One region of the Bordetella sp. FB-8 genome, then DNA from elsewhere that is predicted to be linked to it. Evidence: predicted binding sites of a transcription regulator. Region 1 holds the regulator's gene; the other holds the start of a gene.

Region 1 (10,183 bases):
GATCTGGCCGTTTCCCTGGCCGCTGTCGAAAAAGAAGTGCAGGAACAGCTCAAGCGTGTGGCCCGCACTGTCAAGGTCCAGGGCTTTCGTCCCGGCAAGGCTCCCATGGCCATGCTCGAACGCAGCCATGGGCCTGGCATTCGCTACGACGTGATCAACAGCCAGGTCGGACGCGCGTTCGAGCAGGCTGTCGACGGGGCCAAGCTGCGTGTGGCCGGCGCTCCCAGTGTCGAGCCCAAGACCGAGGGCGTGGATGAAAACACCCTGGCCTTCACCGCGACCTTCGAAGTCTATCCGGAAGTGGCCGTCCCTGATCTGGCGACCTTGTCGGTTACCCGCAGCGCCAGCGAAATCTCCGACGCCGAGGTCGACAAGACCATCGACGTGCTGCGCAAGCAGCGCGCTGTCTACGAGGCCCGAGAGGGCCGCGCGGCAGCCGACGGCGACCGCGTCACGCTTGATTTCGCCGGCACGATCGACGGCATACCCTTCGAAGGCGGCAAGGCGGAGAGCTTTCCTTTCGTGCTGGGCCAGGGGCGCATGCTGCCCGAGTTCGAGGCTGCTGCGCAAGGACTGACGGCGGGCGAAACCAAGGTTTTTCCGCTCAAGTTCCCCGACGACTATCAGGGCAAGGACGTGGCTGGAAAAACCGCTGAATTCACCATCACTGTCCGTGAGGTCGCCGAAGGCGTGCTGCCGGTTGTCGACGCCGAATTCGCCAAGCAATTGGGCGAGGCCGACGGCAATATCGACAAGCTACGCGCAGATATCCGCTCGAACATCGAACGCGAAGCCAAAAGCCGCGCCGATGCCCGCACCAAGAATAGCGTCATGGATGCGCTGGTCGAAGCCGCCAAGTTCGAGGTGCCTCGCGCCCTGGTCGATTCCGATGTCGAAAGCCGTGTCGCCGCGGCCCGCGAAGATCTCAAGCAGCGCGGCGTTCCCAATGCCGACACCATGCCCATCCCGCCCGAAGTCTTCGCCGACGAGTCCGCGCGTCGCGTGCGTCTGGGCCTGCTGGTATCGGAACTGGTCAAGCAAGCGCAACTGCAAGCCAAGCCCGAGCAGGTCCGCGCCAAAATCGAAGCCTTTGCGCAGAACTACGAACAACCCGCCCAGGTCGTCAGCTATTACCTGAGCGATCGTCAGCGCCGTGCTGAAATCGAGGCCATCGTGTTGGAAGACAATGTCGTCGAGCACGTCCTGAGCAAGGCCAAGGTTACCGATGAAGCGGTGCCTTTCGATCAACTGATGGGAATGGCTTAACACTATGCAGCGTTTTACCGATTTCTATGCCAGCATGTATGGCGGGGCCTCGCTCTCCAAGACCGAGACGCCGACCGGCCTGGGCTATATACCCATGGTCATCGAGCAGTCCGGGCGCGGCGAGCGTGCCTATGACATCTATTCGCGCCTCTTGCGCGAGCGGGTGATCTTCCTGGTCGGCCCGATCAACGACGCCAGCGCCAACCTGGTGGTCGCCCAGTTGCTGTTCCTGGAATCGGAAAACCCCGACAAGGAAATTTCCTTGTACATCAATTCGCCCGGCGGGTCGGTCTATGCGGGCATGGCCATCTACGACACCATGCAGTTCGTCAGGCCGGACGTGTCCACCCTGTGCACCGGGCTGGCGGCCAGTATGGGTGCATTCCTCCTCGCGGCGGGCAAGAAGGGCAAGCGCTATACCTTGCCCAATTCTCGCATCATGATTCATCAGCCTTCGGGCGGCGCGCAGGGGCAGGCCACCGACATCCAGATTCAGGCTCGCGAGATCCTGGACCTGCGCGAGCGGCTCAACCTCATCCTGGCCGAAAACACCGGCCAGCCTGTCGAACGCATCGCTCTGGATACCGAGCGCGACAACTTCATGTCGGCCGAAGATGCGGTATCTTACGGACTCGTCGACAAGATGCTGAAGTCCCGCGCGGACACATCCGACGCGTAATCGAGGTACGTTATTTATGCCTGACAAAAAGGGTTCGGCAGACACTAAAGTGCTGCACTGTTCTTTCTGCAACAAGAATCAGCACGAAGTACGCAAGCTGATTGCGGGGCCATCGGTATTCATCTGCGATGAATGTATCGATCTGTGCAACGACATCATCCGCGAGGAAGCCCAGGCTTTCGCGCGTGCTGCTATTCGTTCCGAACTGCCCACCCCGGCCGAGATCAAAACCTTCCTCGACCAGTACGTCATCGGCCAGACGGCGCCCAAGCGCATGCTGGCGGTGGCCGTATACAACCACTACAAGCGGATCCGCCACGGCGACATCAAGGGCGACGAGGTCGAGCTTTCCAAGAGCAACATCATGCTCATCGGCCCGACGGGTTCGGGCAAGACGCTCCTGGCTCAGACCCTGGCGCGCATGCTCAACGTACCCTTCGTCATGGCCGACGCCACTACGCTTACGGAAGCGGGCTACGTCGGCGAAGACGTCGAGAACATCATCCAGAAGCTGCTGCAAAGCTGCAACTACGATGTTGAAAAGGCGCAGCGCGCCATCGTCTATATCGACGAAATCGACAAAATCTCGCGCAAATCGGACAATCCGTCCATCACCCGCGACGTGTCGGGTGAGGGCGTGCAGCAGGCGCTGCTCAAACTGATCGAAGGCACGGTGGCCTCGGTTCCGCCGCAGGGGGGGCGCAAGCATCCCAATCAGGACTTCGTCCAGGTCGACACCACCAACATCCTGTTCATCGTGGGCGGCGCCTTCGACGGCCTGGAAAAGGTCATCCGGGACCGTACGGAGAAGTCCGGCATTGGCTTTTCGGCCTCAGTTCGCGCCAAGTCCGAGCGCGGTGTGGGCGAGCTCTTCAGCGAAGTCGAGCCTGAAGACCTCATCAAGTTCGGCCTCATTCCCGAACTGGTGGGGCGTCTGCCTGTGGTGGCTACGCTGGACGAATTGGACGAGGAAGCCCTGGTGCGCATTCTCACCGAGCCCAAGAATTCCTTGCTCAAGCAGTTCCAGAAACTGTTCGCCATGGAAGGCGCCGAGCTCGACGTGCGGCCGGGCGCGCTCAAGGCCATCGCCGAGAAGGCGCTCAAGCGCAAGACCGGCGCCCGAGGTCTGCGCTCCATTCTTGAAGCCGCGTTGCTGGACACCATGTACGAGCTACCCTCCCAGAGCAAGGTCACACGCGTGGTGCTGGATGAAAGCGCTGTCGAAGGTCAGGGGCAGCCGCTGCTCATTTATGCCGAGGATGACGCCCAAAGCGCCCCCAAGGTCGAACGCGGCGAAGCCGCGGCCTGAATCGTCCGTAGCGAGGGAGGGGATTGTCCCTTCCCGCTGCAGGGTCGGCCATCCGGGCGGCAAAACAAGATCCGTGCTGATTTTGGCCTTTTCAATGAAAATCCCGTAGAAATTACGGGTTTTTTCATTTTTATGACCGTGCGCGCCGGCGCTTGAATTTTCGGCTATTGTTCCCATATCAGACATAACCATCGGCCCGCCCGGAATCCGTTTATCCGGGGGTCGCCGCCCTTATACGCAGTCTATCGAGGAATCTCTATGTCTGCCCATCAGACCCTGCCCGCCGAACCCATCGACCTGCCGCTTCTGCCTTTGCGCGACGTCGTGGTGTTTCCGCATATGGTCATTCCGCTGTTCGTCGGCCGGCCTCGTTCGATCCGCGCCCTCGAAGTCGCCATGGAAGCCGGCAAGAGCATCATGCTTGTCGCCCAGAAATCCGCCGGCAAGGACGATCCCACGCCCGAGGATGTCTATGAAATCGGTTGCGTAGCCAGCATCCTGCAGATGCTCAAGCTGCCCGACGGCACCGTGAAGGTTCTGGTCGAGGGCACGCAGCGCGCTCGCATCGACAGTATCGAAGACGCGGAATCGCATTTCACCAGCGTAGTCACGCCCATCGAGCCCGACCTGAGCCAGAGTTCGGAAAGCGAAGCTCTGCGCCGCGCCATCGTGGCCCAGTTCGAGCAATATGTGAAGCTCAACAAGAAGATCCCGCCCGAGATCCTAACCTCGCTGGCCGGCATCGACGATCCAGGCCGCCTGGCCGACACCATTGCCGCGCATCTGCCGCTCAAGCTCGAACAGAAGCAGGCCATGCTCGAAATCACCGGCACGTCCGAGCGCCTGGAAAGCCTGCTGGCCCAACTCGAGGCCGAGATCGATATTCTTCAGGTCGAAAAGCGCATCCGCGGCCGCGTCAAGAAGCAGATGGAAAAGTCGCAGCGCGACTATTACCTGAACGAGCAGGTCAAGGCCATCCAGAAGGAACTGGGCGAAGGCGAAGAGGGCGCGGACCTCGAAGATCTGGAAAAGAAGATCATTGCCGCGCATATGTCCAAGGAAGCGCGCAAGAAGGCCGATGCCGAGTTCAAGAAGCTCAAGCTCATGTCGCCCATGTCGGCTGAGGCTACCGTGGTGCGCAACTATATCGACGCGCTCGTCAACCTGCCCTGGAGAAAAAAGAGCAAGGTCAACAATTCCGTCACCCATGCCGAGAAGGTACTGGATGACGACCATCACGGCCTGGAGAAGGTCAAGGAACGCATCATCGAGTATCTCGCCGTGCAGCAGCGGGTCGACAAGGTGAAGGCGCCGATCCTGTGCCTGGTTGGTCCTCCTGGTGTGGGCAAGACCTCGCTGGGCCAGTCCATCGCCAAGGCCACGAACCGCAAGTTCGTGCGCATGGCGCTGGGCGGCGTGCGCGACGAGGCCGAGATCCGCGGCCATCGCCGCACCTACATCGGCTCCATGCCGGGCAAGATTCTGCAGAACCTGTCCAAGGTAAGCGTACGCAATCCGCTCTTTCTGCTCGACGAGATCGACAAGCTGGGCATGGATTTCCGCGGCGATCCAGCCTCGGCGCTGCTGGAAGTGCTCGATCCCGAGCAGAACCACACCTTCCAGGATCATTATGTCGAGGTCGATTTCGATCTGTCCGACGTGATGTTCGTGGCGACGAGCAATACGCTGAATATCCCGCCGGCATTGCTTGACCGTATGGAAGTCATTCGCTTGTCGGGCTATACCGAAGACGAGAAGATCCATATTGCCCGCGATCATCTGCTGCCCAAGCTGATGCAAAATAACGGGCTGAAGGAAAACGAGATCGAGGTCGACGACAGCGCGCTGCGCGATATCGTGCGTTATTACACGCGCGAGGCCGGCGTGCGGGCGCTCGAGCGTGAAGTGGGCAAGATCTGTCGCAAAGTGGTCAAGAAGCTGCTGGTCGACAAGGACAAGCGGGGCGAGGCCGGGACCGAGTCGCTGTTGCTACCTGTCAAGGTCAATGGTGAGAACCTGAACGACTATCTGGGCGTGCGCCGCTATACCTTCGGCATGGCCGAGAAGGAAAATCAGGTCGGCCAGGTTACCGGTCTGGCCTGGACGGAAGTCGGTGGCGATCTGCTCACCATCGAAGTGGTGGACATGCCCGGCAAGGGCGCAATCCAGCGCACCGGTTCGCTGGGCGACGTCATGAAGGAGTCGGTGGAGGCCGCCCGTACGGTGGTGCGCTCGCGCGCGCGCCGGCTGGGTTTTGCCGACAGCGTGTTCGAGAAGCGCGACATGCACATCCACTTCCCGGAGGGCGCAACGCCCAAGGACGGTCCTTCGGCGGGTATCGCGATCACGACCGCCATGGTTTCGGCCTTGTCGCACATCCCAGTGCGCGCCGATGTCGCCATGACGGGCGAGATTACGCTTCGCGGTGAAGTGCTGCCCATCGGCGGCCTGAAGGAAAAACTTCTGGCGGCTCACCGCGGCGGCATCAAAACCGTGCTCATCCCGGAGGAGAACGTCAAGGACCTGACCGACATTCCCGACAACGTCAAGAATTCGCTGGAGATCGTGCCGGTGCGCTGGATCGACAGGGTTCTGGAACTGGCTCTGGAGCGCCTGCCCGAGCCCTTGGGCGAGGAAGAAGCGCCCAAGGAAGAGGCCGTCGTTGCCGCCTCGACCGCAGGGGCGGCCACCGATCCGGTAGTCAAGCACTAAGCAGGCATGCCGGGCCAAAACCCGGACCTGTCTCCCGCGAGCCGCGCCCCAAGTGTTGGACATGACTCCAGCGCTTGGGGTGTTTTTCATGACTGTGTCGATATGAATCAGGACAGACTTGCACCGATTCCACCCGCGCAATGGACGGATGCGCAGCGCGCCTGCGCCCAGGAAATCATCGATGGACCACGCGGGGCCTTGATATCGCCTTTCTTACCCATGCTGCGCAGCCCGGAGCTTACCGCGCACATGCAGCGGCTGGGGGAGTACCTGCGCTATCGCAGCGCCATCGGATTGCGCTTGTCGGAACTGGCCATTCTGGTGGTGGCCAGGCACTGGAACCAGCCGGTGGAGTGGGCCATTCATGCGCCGATTGCAGCTCGCGAAGGCATTGCCCAGCAGGCCATCGACGATATCGGACATGGCAGAGATCCGGCCGATCTGAAGTCGGATGAGCAGTTGGTCTATATGTTTAGCAAAACGCTACTGAACCGCCAGGATATCGACGATGCGTTATGGCAGGCTGCCATCGACACGCTGGGTGAACCGGGTGTAGTGGACTTGGTGGGTGTCAACGGCTATTACGCCAACCTGGCCATGCTGATGAACGCCGCGCGCACGCCCACACCGGCCGCTTTGGACCAGGCCGTACTGCCGTCGCTATAGCGGGCCGCACCAAAGGTGCCAACGCGCATGAGGCAAGGCATCTGCAAGATAGGTGCAGTTGGCCACACCTTCGGTGACGCCCTTGTCTGCACACCACATGGCAGGCATCTTACCCATCGGATTGACGGCGAGATATTCCGGGGGCTCATGGTGCCGCTTTAGGTCAGTACGACGGGGGCTTAGGGCGCACCGCCACTTCAAGTATCCTGCTCACGATATTGCCGCGCGACTGAGGATTGATATAGAACATCAGTTCACTCTGCATAGCCGTGCTCTTTTTAGTGTTGACAGCCCCCCTAGTGCAGTGGCTGGGTGCGGATCAGTCCCACGGCGATACCTTCCAGCGCGAAGTCTTGCCAAGGCTCGACCACGATGGGTTCGAAATCGGGATTTTCGGGGAGCAGTTCGATGCGCCCGCTCTTGCGCTGCAGTCGCTTGACCGTCACGTCGTCGTCGATGCGGGCGATGACGATCTGGCCGTTGCGCGCATCGGAGGCGCGCTTGACGGCCAGCAGGTCGCCTTCCAAGATGCCGGCATCGCGCATGCTCATGCCTTTTACCTTGAGCAAGTAGTCGGGTGTTTGCGCGAACAGGGCGGAATCGACGCCGATTTCGCGTTCGACATGTTCTGCAGCGAGGATGGGGCTACCCGCAGCCACACGCCCGACCAGAGGCAGCAGCAGGCGAGAGAGTGCGTCGGCCGACTCGGCGAGCAGCGTGCCAATAGGGCCGGGCATCGCGCCCTGGCGAGCCTGGGCGTCATGGGTTTCGCCGGCAAGCAGACGTATGCCACGCGAAGCGCCGGCGGTGAGTTCGATGGCGCCCTTGCGCGCCAGCGCCTTGAGATGATCCTCGGCCGCATTGGGGGATCGGAATCCCAATGCCTGGGCAATTTCGGCGCGGGTAGGCGGAAACCCGGTGCGCGCGACGGCGGCTCGGATCAGATCGAGGATTTCCTGCTGGCGCGCGGTGAGCTTGGTAGCCATGAAGCATCCTGACTGTATGGATATACAGCTATTTTGATGGGCGCCGCGCCAAAAATCAAGTGTGATGCCGCGGCTATGCGGGCGGCATGATGAAGCGCTGCTGCTCGGCTCCATAAGCGCGAACGGTGAGACGCCATTCCTATACGTGCTGGAAGTCGAGTCATGGCGCCATGGCGCTTTATCGCAGCCTGGGCTGAATCGGGCGGCGCGCAAGGGGCTCTTGAAGGCGCTCGAATGAAAAAAGCCGGCGCGGATCGATCCGCGCCGGCTTTCAAGGCCGGAAAGTTGCGTTCAGCTTCTGAGGACGGCCGCGATGGCCTTGGCCACCGTGCCGATGTTGCCGCTGTTGAGCGCGGCTACGCAGATTCGGCCGCTGGACACGGCATAGATGCCGTGCTGTTCGCGCAGGGTGTCGACCTGTGCTGCGGTCAAGCCCGTGTACGAGAACATGCCGCGCTGCTTGACGATGAAGCCAAAATCCTGCGAGGCGCCCGCAGCCTGGACCTTCTCGGCCAATTGCTGGCGCATCAGGCGGATGCGGCTGCGCATGCCGGCCAGTTCCTCTTCCCACATGGCAAAGAGTTCGGGCGTATTGAGCACACTGGAGACGATGGTGCCGCCGTGTGTGGGTGGATTGGAATAATTGGTTCGTATGACGCGCTTGAGCTGGCTCAGCACGCGGCCGGCCTCGTCCTTGTCGCCAGCCACCAGAGTCAGCGCACCCACGCGTTCACCGTACAGCGAGAACGACTTGGAGAACGAGGAACTAATCAGCATGGTGATGTCTTGCGCGGCGAAGATGCGCACGGCTTCGGCATCTTCGTACAGGCCGGCGCCGAAACCCTGGTAGGCAATGTCCAGGAAAGGTACCAGGTCGCGCGCCTTGACCACCTCGGCCACCTGCTTCCATTGGGCGGTGTCCAGGTCCACGCCGGTGGGGTTGTGACAACAGGCGTGCAGCACGACAACGGTCTTGGCCGGGGCAGCCTGCAGCGCGGCCAGCATGCCGGCGAAGTTCAGGCCCCGGGTGGCGGCATCGTAGTAGGCATAGGTTTCGACGGGAAAGCCGGCGCGCTCGAACAGGGCGCGGTGGTTTTCCCAACTAGGATCGCTAATCAGTACCTTGGAGCCGGGCAGGATCTGCTTGAGGAAATCGGCGCCAATCTTGAGTGCGCCGGTGCCACCCAGGGCCTGGGCGGTGAGCACCCGGCCGGCAGCGATCAGCGGCGAGTCGGCGCCCAACAATAGGGTCTGCGCCCCCTTGTTGTAGCCGGCAATGCCTTCGATGGGCAGGTAGCCGCGAGCGGCGGCGGCCTCGATGCGGGCCACTTCGGCCTTGCGTACCGCGGCCAGCAGGGGAATGCGGCCCTCATCGTCGTAGTACACGCCCACGCCCAGATTCACCTTATCGGTACGGGTGTCAGCGTTGAATTGCTCGTTCAGGCCGAGGATGGGGTCGCGGGGGGCTTGTTCGACGGATGCGAAGAGGGTGCTCATGGGCGTGTTTAGCGTCAGTGGTCGAGCCGGGTGGACTCGCCACCAAGGCCTGTGGATAATGAGGGGTTTCCCTCAATTAAAGTCTAGCATGCCCGTCGACTCTGTCGTCCCGGAATCCGAATCCTTCGGCGGGCCTTCTCCCGAGGGCCGCTATGTCGATTATCCCGACAGTCCGTTTCATCTCTACCAGCCGTATCCACCGGCAGGCGATCAGCCCGCGGCCATCGAAGGCCTGGTGCAGGGGCTGCATGACGGCCTGATGTTCCAGACGCTCCTGGGCGTGACCGGCTCGGGCAAGACCTACACCATGGCCAATGTGATCGCCCGTCTGGGCCGTCCGGCCCTGGTGCTGGCGCCCAATAAGACGCTGGCCGCTCAGCTCTACGCCGAGATGCGCGAGTTCTTTCCCAGGAACGCGGTGGAGTATTTCGTTTCGTACTATGACTACTACCAGCCCGAGGCCTACGTGCCCACGCGCGACCTGTTCATCGAGAAGGACTCCTCGATCAACGAGCATATCGAGCAGATGCGCCTGTCGGCCACCAAGAGCCTGCTCGAGCGGCGCGATACAGTGATCGTGGGCACGGTGTCGTGCATCTATGGTATCGGCAACCCTGGCGACTATCATGCCATGGTGCTCATCTTGCGCACCGGCGACCGCATTTCGCGCCGCGAAATTCTGGCGCGCCTGGTGGCCATGCAATACACCCGCAACGATGCCGATTTCTCGCGCGGCGTTTTCCGCGTGCGCGGCGAAACCATCGACATTTTCCCGGCGGAAAGCCCTGAACTGGCCCTGCGCCTGACGCTGTTCGACGACGAAGTGGAAGCGCTGGAGCTGTTCGATCCGCTTACCGGCCGCGTGCGCCAGAAGCTGCCGCGCTACACCGTCTACCCGGGCTCGCACTACGTGACCCCGCGCGAGACCGTGATGCGCGCCATCGAGACCATCAAGGAAGAACTGCGCGAACGTTCCTCGGCATTGGTCAGCGACGGCAAGCTGGTCGAGGCGCAGCGCCTGGACCAGCGCACCCGTTTCGATATCGAGATGCTGCAGGAGCTGGGTTT
Region 2 (10,183 bases), 710 kb from region 1:
GTCAACGCGACGCTGTCGCGCCTTTATTCGAATGTGCCTGGCTCGCGCGAGCTGGTTGCCAAGTCGCGGGGCGTACTCGTGTTTCCGAATGTGATCCAGGCAGGCTTCTTCGTGGGAGGGCAGACCGGCAATGGCGCGCTGCGCGTGGGTGGAGCGACAGTGGGCTACTACAACACGTCGTCGCTGTCGTTCGGCCTGCAGGCCGGCGCGCAATCGAAGGCGGTCATATTCCTGTTTATGACGCAGGATGCGCTGAATAAATTCCGCAATTCCGACGGCTGGGCGGCCGGCGCCGACGCATCGGTCGCTGTCCTGAAGATCGGGGCGAATGGCGCGGTCGACACGACGACGGCCACATCACCGGTCGAGGTGTTCGTGCTGACCAATGCGGGCTTGATGGGCGATGTGTCGGTCAACGGTACGAAGGTGACCAGGCTGCATCTCTGACACGCATTCAAGCCAGGATCAAAAAAAGAGGCCAGCACATGGTGCTGGCCCTCATAAGGCACACAATGCCGCGTCAAAAAGGCTCGCGGGGGACACGGCATCGGTGTCAGTTCCCGATCCTGGTTTTTTCCGGCAGGGGATCTGTATGCAGGAAAAGTGTGCCAAGGCCAAGAACTGATGGACGCAGTCTAGATTTTGGGCACTGACAGAGGTCTGAACTATTCGACCTGAGATCGCCCGAGAAATTTCGGGCTGTTTCAGCGATGGCGTCGGCAATCGGCAAAAAGCCCCCTTGGGGGCGATTGAGGTGGCGACCCGGTCCAGTGGGCGGGCCGGCTGGGAGAGCTCTTAGGCGTTGATGTCGACGTCCTTGGTTTCCCGGATGAAGAGCGTGCCGATCACCAGCGTCACCGCGGCGATGATGATGGGGTACCAGAGGCCGTCGTAAATATTGCCCGTGGCGGCCACGATGGCGAAGGCTGCGGGCGGCAGGAATCCGCCGAACCAACCGTTGCCGATGTGATACGGCAAACTCATCGAGGTATAGCGGATGCGGGTGGGGAACATCTCGACCAGCATGGCGGCGATGGGACCGTAGACCATGGTCACGAACACCACCAGGAGGGTCAGCAGCGCGACCACCATCACGTTGTTGCTTTGCGCGGGATCGGCCTTGGCCGGATAGCCGTGGCCGCGGATGGCCGCGGTCAGCGCCTTGTCCAGCTCGGCCGACTTGGCCTTGAATTCGGTGGCGTTAAGGCTCGAGCCTTCAAATGACGGGAACTGGGCGTCGCCGATCTTGACACGGGCCACTGTGCCGGCAGGCGCGGCCTGATTGCGGTAGTTGACCGAGTTGCGTGCCATGAACGACTTGACGATGTCGCATGAACTCTTGAAGGACGAGGTGCCCACGGGGTTGAACTGGAACGAGCAGGTGGCCGGATCGGCGATCACGGTGACCGGGGCGGAGGCCTGGGCCTGCTCCAGCGCCGGATTGGCGTAGTGCGTGATGCCCTTGAAGATGGGGAAGTACGCCAGCGCCGCGATCAGGCAGCCGGCCATGATGACGGGCTTGCGGCCTATGCGGTCGGACAGGGCGCCGAAGACGACGAAGAAGGGCGTGCCGATGAGCAGAGCCACGGCGATCATGATGTTGGCTGCGCCGGCATCGACCTTGAGCGTCTGCGTCAGGAAAAAGAGCGCGTAGAACTGGCCCGTGTACCAGACGACGGCCTGGCCGGCGGTCAGGCCCAGCAGGGCCAGGATCACCACCTTGCAGTTCTTCCATTCACCGAAGGATTCGGTCAGCGGCGCCTTGGATCCTCTGCCTTCTTCCTTCATGCGCAGGAACGTGGGCGACTCGTTGAGCTGCAGCCTGATCCAGACGGAGATGGCCAGCAGGATGAGGGAGAGCAGGAAGGGAATGCGCCAGCCCCAAGCGGCGAAATCCTTTTCGCCGATGGACATGCGTACGCCCAGGATGACCAGCAGCGACAGGAACAGGCCCAGCGTGGCGGTAGTCTGGATCCAGCTGGTGAAGTAGCCGCGGCGCTCATGCGGCGCGTGCTCGGCCACGTAGGTGGCCGCGCCGCCGTACTCGCCGCCCAGCGCCAGGCCTTGCAGCAGGCGCAGGGCAATCAGCAGGACCGGGGCCGCCATGCCGATGCTGCTGTAGCTGGGCAGCAGGCCGACGATGAAGGTGGACGCGCCCATGATCAGGATGGTGATGAGAAAGGTGTGCTTGCGGCCGACCAGGTCGCCCAGCCGGCCGAAGACCAGGGCGCCGAAGGGCCGCACGGCAAAGCCGGCGGCGAAGGCCAGCAGCGCGAAGATGAATCCTGCCGTGGGGTTGACGCCGGAGAAGAAGTGCCCGGCGATGATGGCCGCCAGCGAGCCGTACAGATAGAAGTCGTACCACTCGAACACGGTGCCCAGTGACGAGGCGAAGATGACGCGGCGTTCCTCGCGCGTCATGGGACGCGGTTGTGTGTCCGACTTCAGGGGGGGGGGTGCGCATGATGTCTCCTCTGTGTGGCCGGCGCTCGTGCGCCGTGCTCGATCTCGCCTGCTCGGGCGGCGCCCGGCGGCTGGACCGTAAGTTAGGAGGCAAGACTGACTAGGAACTGACGTTTTTCAACTGAACGTCAAATTTGCGTGCGAATATGTCGGCCCAGTATGACCTTATTAATCAGGGAAAACCCTTGCATTGCGGGATTGATCCGGATTCAGGCGGGCATCACAATCGTCCATCGTCCGGATTTGTCGTCCTCGTTTAAAAAATGAAGAACAAGCAATCGCGCCGGGTACGAGCTAGCCATGCTGGGGCATGGAGGTCGCTGGGACGATTCGGCCGGCGGTGGCGCTTGGTCGGGGCGAAGATGCCATCCTGGCATCACATCCAGGGTGCCTATGCACCGGATTTACGATAGCTTTTAGCCACTCAAGACGAGTAGGAGGAATGACCATGACAATTACGCGCAGACAAATCCTGACAGGTGCCACGGCGCTGGCCGCCAGCGCCGCGTTTCAACCGGCTTTCGCCATGCGCAAAACGGTGATCAAGCTCGGCCTGGACCTGGCGAGCGATCACCCGACGACCGTGAACCTGAACGCCGCCGCGGCCAAGATCAAGGACGCGACCAAGGGCGAGGTCACGCTGCAGGTGTTCCCGAGCAGTCAGCTCGGCGACGACACGCACATGCTGTCGAACGTGCGCTCGGGGGCCATGCAGATGATGGCTATCGGCGACAACATTCTCGCGTCGCTGGTGCCCAATGCCGCGATCAATAACGTCGGTTTCGCCTTCAAGTCGCCGGAAATGGCGTGGAGTGCGGTCGACGGCAAGGTGGGCGAGATGGTTCGCGCCGATATCGACAAGGCCGGGCTGCATGCGATGCCCCGCATCTGGGACGAGGGCTTTCGCCAGATCACGTCCAGCACCAAGCAGATCAACACCCCCGAAGACCTGCACGGCTTCAAGATCCGCGTCCCGCCCAGCCCGATCTCGCTCTCGCTCTTCCAGTCGCTGGGCGCGGCTGCGACCACGATCAACATCGCCGAACTCTATACCGCGCTGCAGACCCACGTGGTCGACGGCCAGGAAAACCCCTTCGGCAACATCGAGACGCAGAAGTTCTACCAGGTGCAGAAGTACTGCTCGCTGACCAATCACATGTGGGTCGGCTACTGGCTGCTGATGAACGGCCCGTTCTGGGCGAGCCTGCCCGATGCCCACAAGAAGGTGGTCTCCGAGGTGCTCGATGCGCAGGCGCTGCAGCAGCGCAAGGACAACCAGAAGCTGGAATCCTCGCTTGAGGCGACTCTGAAAAAGCAAGGCCTGGAGTTCGCCAAGCCCGACCCCGCGGCGTTCCAGAAGGCGCTGGCGCAGTCCGGCTTCTACAAGACGTGGAAGGGCAAGTTCGGCGCTCCGCTCTGGGCGGCTCTTGAAAGCACCACCGGCCCGCTCGCCTGATGTGCGTCAGCCAGAGAACAGAATCCAAGGGGATAGTGAGTGAATAGTCTTTTCCGCGGCCTGGACCGGGCCGTTGACTGGGTCAGCCAGGGTCTGGCGGGTTGCCTTGTCGCTGTCGAGGTCGTTCTTCTGTTCGCGGGGGTGGTCGGGCGCTATGTCTTCGATCATCCCCTGGTCTGGACAGACGAGGTCGCGGAGATTCTGTTTCTCTGGCTTGTAAGTCTGGGCGCGGTGGTCGCGCTGCGCCGCACCGAGCACATGCGCATGACCGTGGTGCTGGGCCGTCTTGGTTCCCGCGCCCAGCGCCTGGCCAAATGCCTGGCGGCCACGCTCGTCGTGGTCGTGGCGCTGGGTCTGCTCATACCGGGACTGGGCTATGCCCAGCAGCAGGCGGCGATCCTGACGCCCGTACTGCAGATGCCGGGCTCGTGGGAAACCTACGGGCAGCTCCTGGCCCTGGCGCTGTTGCTTTACGTGGCCTTGCGGCAATTGCTGGGCCAGGCGCATTGGACCGAGATCGCGTCCGTACTGATTTTCTGCGCCATCATCTGGTTCGCGCTCGATCGCATCGAGAGTGCGTTCGACCTGGGCAATGCCGAACTGCTGCTCTATTTCCTCGGGATGGCCGGCACCTGCATCTTCCTGGGCGTGCCGATCGCCTTCAGTTTCGCCATCTCGACCTTTGCCTACATCCATTTCACCAGCACCATTCCGCTCTCGGTCATCATCAGCCAGATGGACCAGGGCATGTCTTCCCTCGAATTGCTGGCTGTGCCGATGTTCGTCGTGCTGGGCCTGTTGCTGGAGATGACCGGCATTGCCCGGGCCATGATCAATTTCCTTGCCGCCCTGGTCGGTCATAGGCGCGGCGGGCTGCATTACGTGCTGATCGCGGCCATGTACCTGATCTCGGGCATCTCGGGTTCGAAGGCCGCCGACCAGGCGGCCGTCGGGCCTGTTCTGCTGCCCGAGATGCGCCGGCGCGGCGTGGCCCCCGGTGAACTGGCGGCGCTGCTGGCTTCGTCGGCCGCCATGTCGGAGACGATTCCGCCCAGCCTGGTGCTCATCATCGTCGGCGCCGTCACCGGCGTGTCGATCTCCGCGCTCTTTACCGGCGGCCTGTTGCCGGCCGGCCTGGCTGCGGTCGGGCTGGCGTTGCTGGTGTTCTTTCGCACCCGCAAGGACAAGCCGCAGGGCGAGCAGGCCAATGCGCGCGAAATCGGCCGCCTGTTCGTGGTGGCGCTGCCAGCGCTCATCCTGCCTTTCTTGATCCGCTATGTCGTGCTGGCCGGCATCACCACGGCAACGGAAGTGGCGACGGTCGGCGTGGTCTATTCGGTTCTGGTCGGCCTCTTTATCTACCGCTGCTTCGACTGGCGCCGCCTGCTGCCGATTCTGGTCGAGACGGCAGCATTATCGGGAGCCATCCTGCTCATTATCGGCTCGGCCAGCGCCATGGCATGGTCGCTTACCCAGGCCGGCTTCGCGCAGTCGCTGACCGCGTTGATGACCAGTCTGCCGGGCGGGCGCGCCGGCTTCATGGCCGTCTCGGTGGTGTTGTTCCTCGTTCTAGGCAGCGTGCTGGAAGGGCTGCCGGCAATGGTGCTGTTCGGGCCGCTCCTGTTCCCGGTGGCCCAGCAGATGGGCATTCACCAGGTGCAGTACGGCATCGTCGCCATCTTGGCTATGGGCATCGGCTTGTTCTCGCCGCCCTTCGGCGTGGGCTTCTACCAGACCTGCCTGATCGGCAAGGTATCGAGTGACGAGGCGCTGGGCCGCATCTGGCCCTACCTGGCTGTCCTGGTCGTGGCGCTGATTATCGTCGCCAGCGTACCCTGGCTCTCGACCGGCTTTCTTTAAGAGAGGGCGGCAGGAAACACCACCCGGATCAGCGTGCCGGTGCGATCCGGGGTGGTGACAGCAGGATCGGCGATGTCGACATCCGCGTGGTGCTTCTGCGCGATTTCGCGCACGATCGCCAGGCCTAGGCCACTGCCATCGGTCCGGGTGCCCAGCACGCGGTAAAAGCGGTCGAAAACACGCTCGCGTTCGCAAACGGGGATGCCCGGGCCGGAATCTTCGACCTCCAGTCGAGCCTGCGAGCCGTCGCACGCGATGCGTACCGTTACGCGACCACCGTTCGGGGTGTAGCGCAGGGCGTTGTCGATAAGGTTGTTGAGCAGTTCTGCCAGCTGTAGGGGGCTGCCGTGTATCGGCGCCGCCTGCGGTGCTGGCTCGAAGCCCAGGTCGATATGCCGGGACAGGGCATGCGTCACCCAGAGCGCAGTCTGCTGCGAGGCAAGCATGTTCAGATCGCAGGCAACCAGCCCGTCCGGGTCCTGGTGTTCGGCGCGGGCCAGCAGAAGTAACTGGTTGACCAGCCGGGTGGCGCGCTCGGACCCTGCCAGGAGTTGGCGCAGGCTGGACTGCATTTCGTCGGGGCTGGCGTCGAGCAGGGCCAGTTCGGCCTGGGTACGCAGGCCAGCCAGCGGCGTTTTGAGTTGATGCGCCGCATCGGCCACGAAGCGGCGCTGCGCCGCCGAGTTGGCCGAGAGCCGGTCGAGCAGTTCGTTCATGGCGCCCACCAGGGGGGCGATCTCGGTGGGGGCGGCGCGCGCATCGATGGGCGAGAGATCGCTGGGCCGGCGGGCCCGCAGGCGCTGCTGCAGGGCGTTGAGCGGCGCCACGCCTCGGCTCAGACCGAACCACACCAGCAGCACCGCGACAGGCAGCACCGCGAACTGCGGAATGATTACGCCCTTGATGATGTCGTTGGCCAGTTGTGTGCGTTTTTCCATGGTCTGGGCCACGGCCAGCAGCACGGGGGGTGATCCGGCCGGTCCTGGCTCCATCCAGGTATAGGCCAGGCGCAGACTGAAGCCGCCTACGGTGCCGTCGGCATAGAGCACCGTGCCCGGCTGGGGGACGCCCAGTTCGTCGGGTAAGGGCAGAGAACGGTCGCCGCCCAAATATTGGCCGTTTCCGTCCAGCGCAAGCCAGGAAATGTTGCCGGTCTCGTCGGTGCGCAGCGCCCCGCGTGCGCTATCGCTCAGGTGCAGGGTGGCGCGGCCCTCTTCCAGGCGCACCTGGCCGGCCAGTAGACGCAGGTCATGGACCAGCCCTCGGTCGTAAGGCACGTTGGCGATATGCTGCGCGACCACGTAGGTGATGGCTACGCTCATCGGCCACAGCAGGAACAGCGGTGCCAGCATCCAGTCCAGGATCTCGCCCAGCAGCGAGCGTTGAGGCGGCGCCAGGCTGGGGCCCCTGGCACCCGCGTGCAGCGCAGCCAGGGCTTCCGGATTGGGGGGGGCGCGGCCGGCCCGCGCGCATCGTCAGGGCGCGGCCTATGCAACACTTTGTTCACGCACGATGCAATAGCCCAGGCCGCGCACGGTGAGGATCTTCACGCCGCTGGGATCGAGTTTCCTGCGCAGGCGATGCACATAGACCTCGATAGCGTTGGGGGTGACTTCCTCGCCCCATTCGCACAGATGGTCGACGAGCTGGGTCTTGCTGACCATGCGGCCCGTGCGTGCCAACAGGATTTCCAGCAGGCTGACCTCGCGGGCGGAAAGGTCCAGTGCCTGGCCTTCGACGCTGGCCACGCGCCCGGTCTGGTCGAACACCAGCTTGCCATGGCGCACCAGCGTGCTGCCGCCGCCCGCGCCGCGCCGCGTCAGGGCGCGTACCCGCGCCTGCAGTTCGGTCAGGACGAAGGGCTTGGCCATGTAATCGTCCGCACCCAGGTCCAGACCCTGGACGCGCCGCTCGATACTGTCGGCGGCGGTCAGGATGAGCACGGGCAGCAGCGACCGGCGCGACCGCAACCGGCGCAGCACTTCCAGGCCTGCGAGCCGGGGCAGTCCCAGGTCTAGAATCAGCAGATCGAAAGTCTGGGAAGACAGTGCGAGATCGGCTGCCGAACCGTCGCCGACCACGTCCACCGCATAGCCGCTGCGCCGCAGGGAACGAGACAGCCCGTCGGCCAGGATGCTGTCGTCTTCGGCGATCAGGATGCGCATGGGAAATAAGGTTGACGTTTTCCTGACTCGAATTCTTGCACGGAGCGGCGAAAAACTGGCACACTGTTTTTATATACAGTATTATTCGGTGCATAATTGGCCGCCCGATCCACCCGCAATCGATCCCTCCCAGACGGAACTCCAGGACATCCCATGAACGACAAGACCGCAAAATCGGCCGCCTCGGCCAACTCGGATAAGGCCAAGGCGCTGGCCGCGGCCATCTCCCAAATCGAAAAGCAATTCGGCAAGGGGTCGATCATGCGCTACGGCGACAACGAGGTCGAGCATGACATCCAGGTGGTGTCCACCGGATCCCTGGGCCTGGACATCGCCCTGGGCGTGGGCGGCCTGCCGCGCGGCCGCGTCGTCGAAGTCTACGGTCCCGAGTCTTCAGGCAAGACGACGCTCACCCTGCAGGTCATTGCCGAAATGCAGAAGATCGGCGGTACCTGCGCCTTCATCGACGCCGAGCACGCACTGGATGTGCAGTACGCCTCCAAGCTGGGCGTCAATCTCGCCGATCTGCTCATTTCCCAGCCCGATACCGGCGAACAGGCCCTGGAAATCACCGATGCGCTAGTGCGTTCCGGCTCGGTCGACCTCATCGTGATCGACTCAGTGGCCGCCCTGGTGCCCAAGGCCGAAATCGAAGGCGAAATGGGCGATTCCCTGCCGGGTCTGCAGGCCCGCCTTATGAGCCAGGCCTTGCGCAAGCTTACGGCCACCATCAAGAAGACCAACTGCATGGTCATCTTCATCAACCAGATCCGCATGAAGATCGGCGTGATGTTCGGCAACCCCGAAACCACCACGGGCGGCAATGCGCTCAAGTTTTATTCTTCGGTGCGCCTGGACATCCGCCGCATCGGCTCGATCAAGAAGGGCGAGGAAGTCGTCGGCAACGAAACCCGCGTCAAGGTCGTCAAGAACAAAGTCTCGCCGCCCTTCAAGCAGGTCGAGTTCGACATCATGTACGGTGCGGGCATCTCGCGCGAAGGCGAAATCATCGACCTGGGCGTGCAGGCCAATATCGTCGAGAAATCCGGTTCCTGGTACAGCTACAACGGCAACCGCATTGGCCAGGGCAAGGACAATGTCCGCGAATACCTGAAGGAAAACCCCGCCATCGCCATCGAGATTGAGAACAAAGTTCGCGAGAACCAGGGCGTGGTAGGCCGTGCGGCCGCCTTCACGGCCTCGGCCGAGGAAGTCGCCGATGCCGATGCCGCCGAGGAATAAACCCAATCCCACGGCCCGCACCGTCGCTGGGGACACGGCTTGCGACGACGGCGGCTTTGAAACACTGGCTTCTCCCGCGCAGGCGCCAGCCGATCAGCCTACCCAGGCTGCCCCTCGGCGAGGCCTATCTTTGAAGGCGCGCGCCGTCGGCTATCTCTCACGGCGCGAATACGCCCGGCAAGAGCTGGCCCGCAAACTGCGTCCCTACGCCGAAGACCCGGCCGAAATCGAGTCCGTCCTCGACGCGCTCCAACGCGAAGGCTGGCAAAGCAACGAACGTTTCGCGCGAAGCCTGGTGCATCGCCGCGCGCCGCTGCGCGGTACGGCCCGCATCGTCCAGGAACTGCGGCAGCACGGCTTGGACGATGCCGTGCTTGCCCAAGCCAGCGTCCAGCTCAAGGCCACCGAGCACGAACGGGCCCAGGCCGTCTGGGCCAAGCGCTACACCGCCAAACCCATAGACCGCATCGACTACGCCCGCCAGGCCCGGTTCCTGGCCAGTCGAGGCTTCTCCCAGGAAGCCATACACCGTGTCCTGGGGAGGGGCTGCGAGGACGCGTGAGCCGCTGTGCCCCGCGGTAAGAAAATTCCCGTGCATTGGCAGCGCAAGCTGAGGCGGCAGGCCCGAGGCAGCCCAAATCGAGGGTTCCGGAGCAATCCGAGCCACGGGACCTGCGACCACAGCCCCCCGGCGGAGCGCATCGGAATTGCACACGGCAGCCAAGGCTTGAGCGTTCAAACACCGTCATCCCAGGTAGGCTCCTTCGGTTACACCCAGTAGCGACCGCTGCGCTATACTCCCAGGGTTTTGCTGCTATGCGTCATTACAGCGCGCGCCATGTCCCTGTCCAAGCCGGAAACCCCCCGCAAACTCCTGCATACGCGTTCCATACGCGTGCAGGCCTATGAACGAGAAGATGGGCTGATGGATCTGGAAGCCGAGCTCGTCGATTTCAAGGGCTACGACTTTCACCGCATTGATGGCATGATCAACAAA

What was found. The regulator LexA, encoded in region 1, represses DNA repair genes until DNA is damaged. The targets are predictions, from matches to a motif close to ACTGTATNNNNATACAGT.
Region 2: recA (recombinase RecA) is a predicted target of LexA. The motif match lies at 8,007-8,024, and genes of this name have one in related genera.

The regions. Positions count from the first base shown of each region.
Region 1 covers NZ_KB907784.1:3,372,019-3,382,201, reverse strand. Annotated here, with positions in the region: gene tig (trigger factor) at 1-1,266, shown strand, start outside; gene clpP (ATP-dependent Clp endopeptidase proteolytic subunit ClpP) at 1,271-1,945, shown strand; gene clpX (ATP-dependent Clp protease ATP-binding subunit ClpX) at 1,962-3,254, shown strand; gene lon (endopeptidase La) at 3,513-5,966, shown strand; gene H143_RS0116130 (carboxymuconolactone decarboxylase family protein) at 6,069-6,632, shown strand; gene H143_RS23290 (hypothetical protein) at 6,627-6,833, opposite strand; gene lexA (transcriptional repressor LexA) at 6,929-7,618, opposite strand; gene H143_RS0116120 (amino acid aminotransferase) at 7,910-9,115, opposite strand; gene uvrB (excinuclease ABC subunit UvrB) at 9,204-10,183, shown strand, end outside.
Region 2 covers NZ_KB907784.1:2,666,484-2,676,666, forward strand. Annotated here, with positions in the region: gene H143_RS0112785 (YSC84-related protein) at 1-447, shown strand, start outside; gene H143_RS0112790 (MFS transporter) at 796-2,421, opposite strand; gene H143_RS0112795 (TRAP transporter substrate-binding protein) at 2,912-3,919, shown strand; gene H143_RS0112800 (TRAP transporter large permease subunit) at 3,959-5,779, shown strand; gene H143_RS0112805 (sensor histidine kinase) at 5,776-7,131, opposite strand; gene H143_RS0112810 (response regulator transcription factor) at 7,267-7,944, opposite strand; gene recA (recombinase RecA) at 8,098-9,186, shown strand; gene recX (recombination regulator RecX) at 9,170-9,748, shown strand; gene H143_RS0112825 (DUF2889 domain-containing protein) at 10,025-10,183, shown strand, end outside.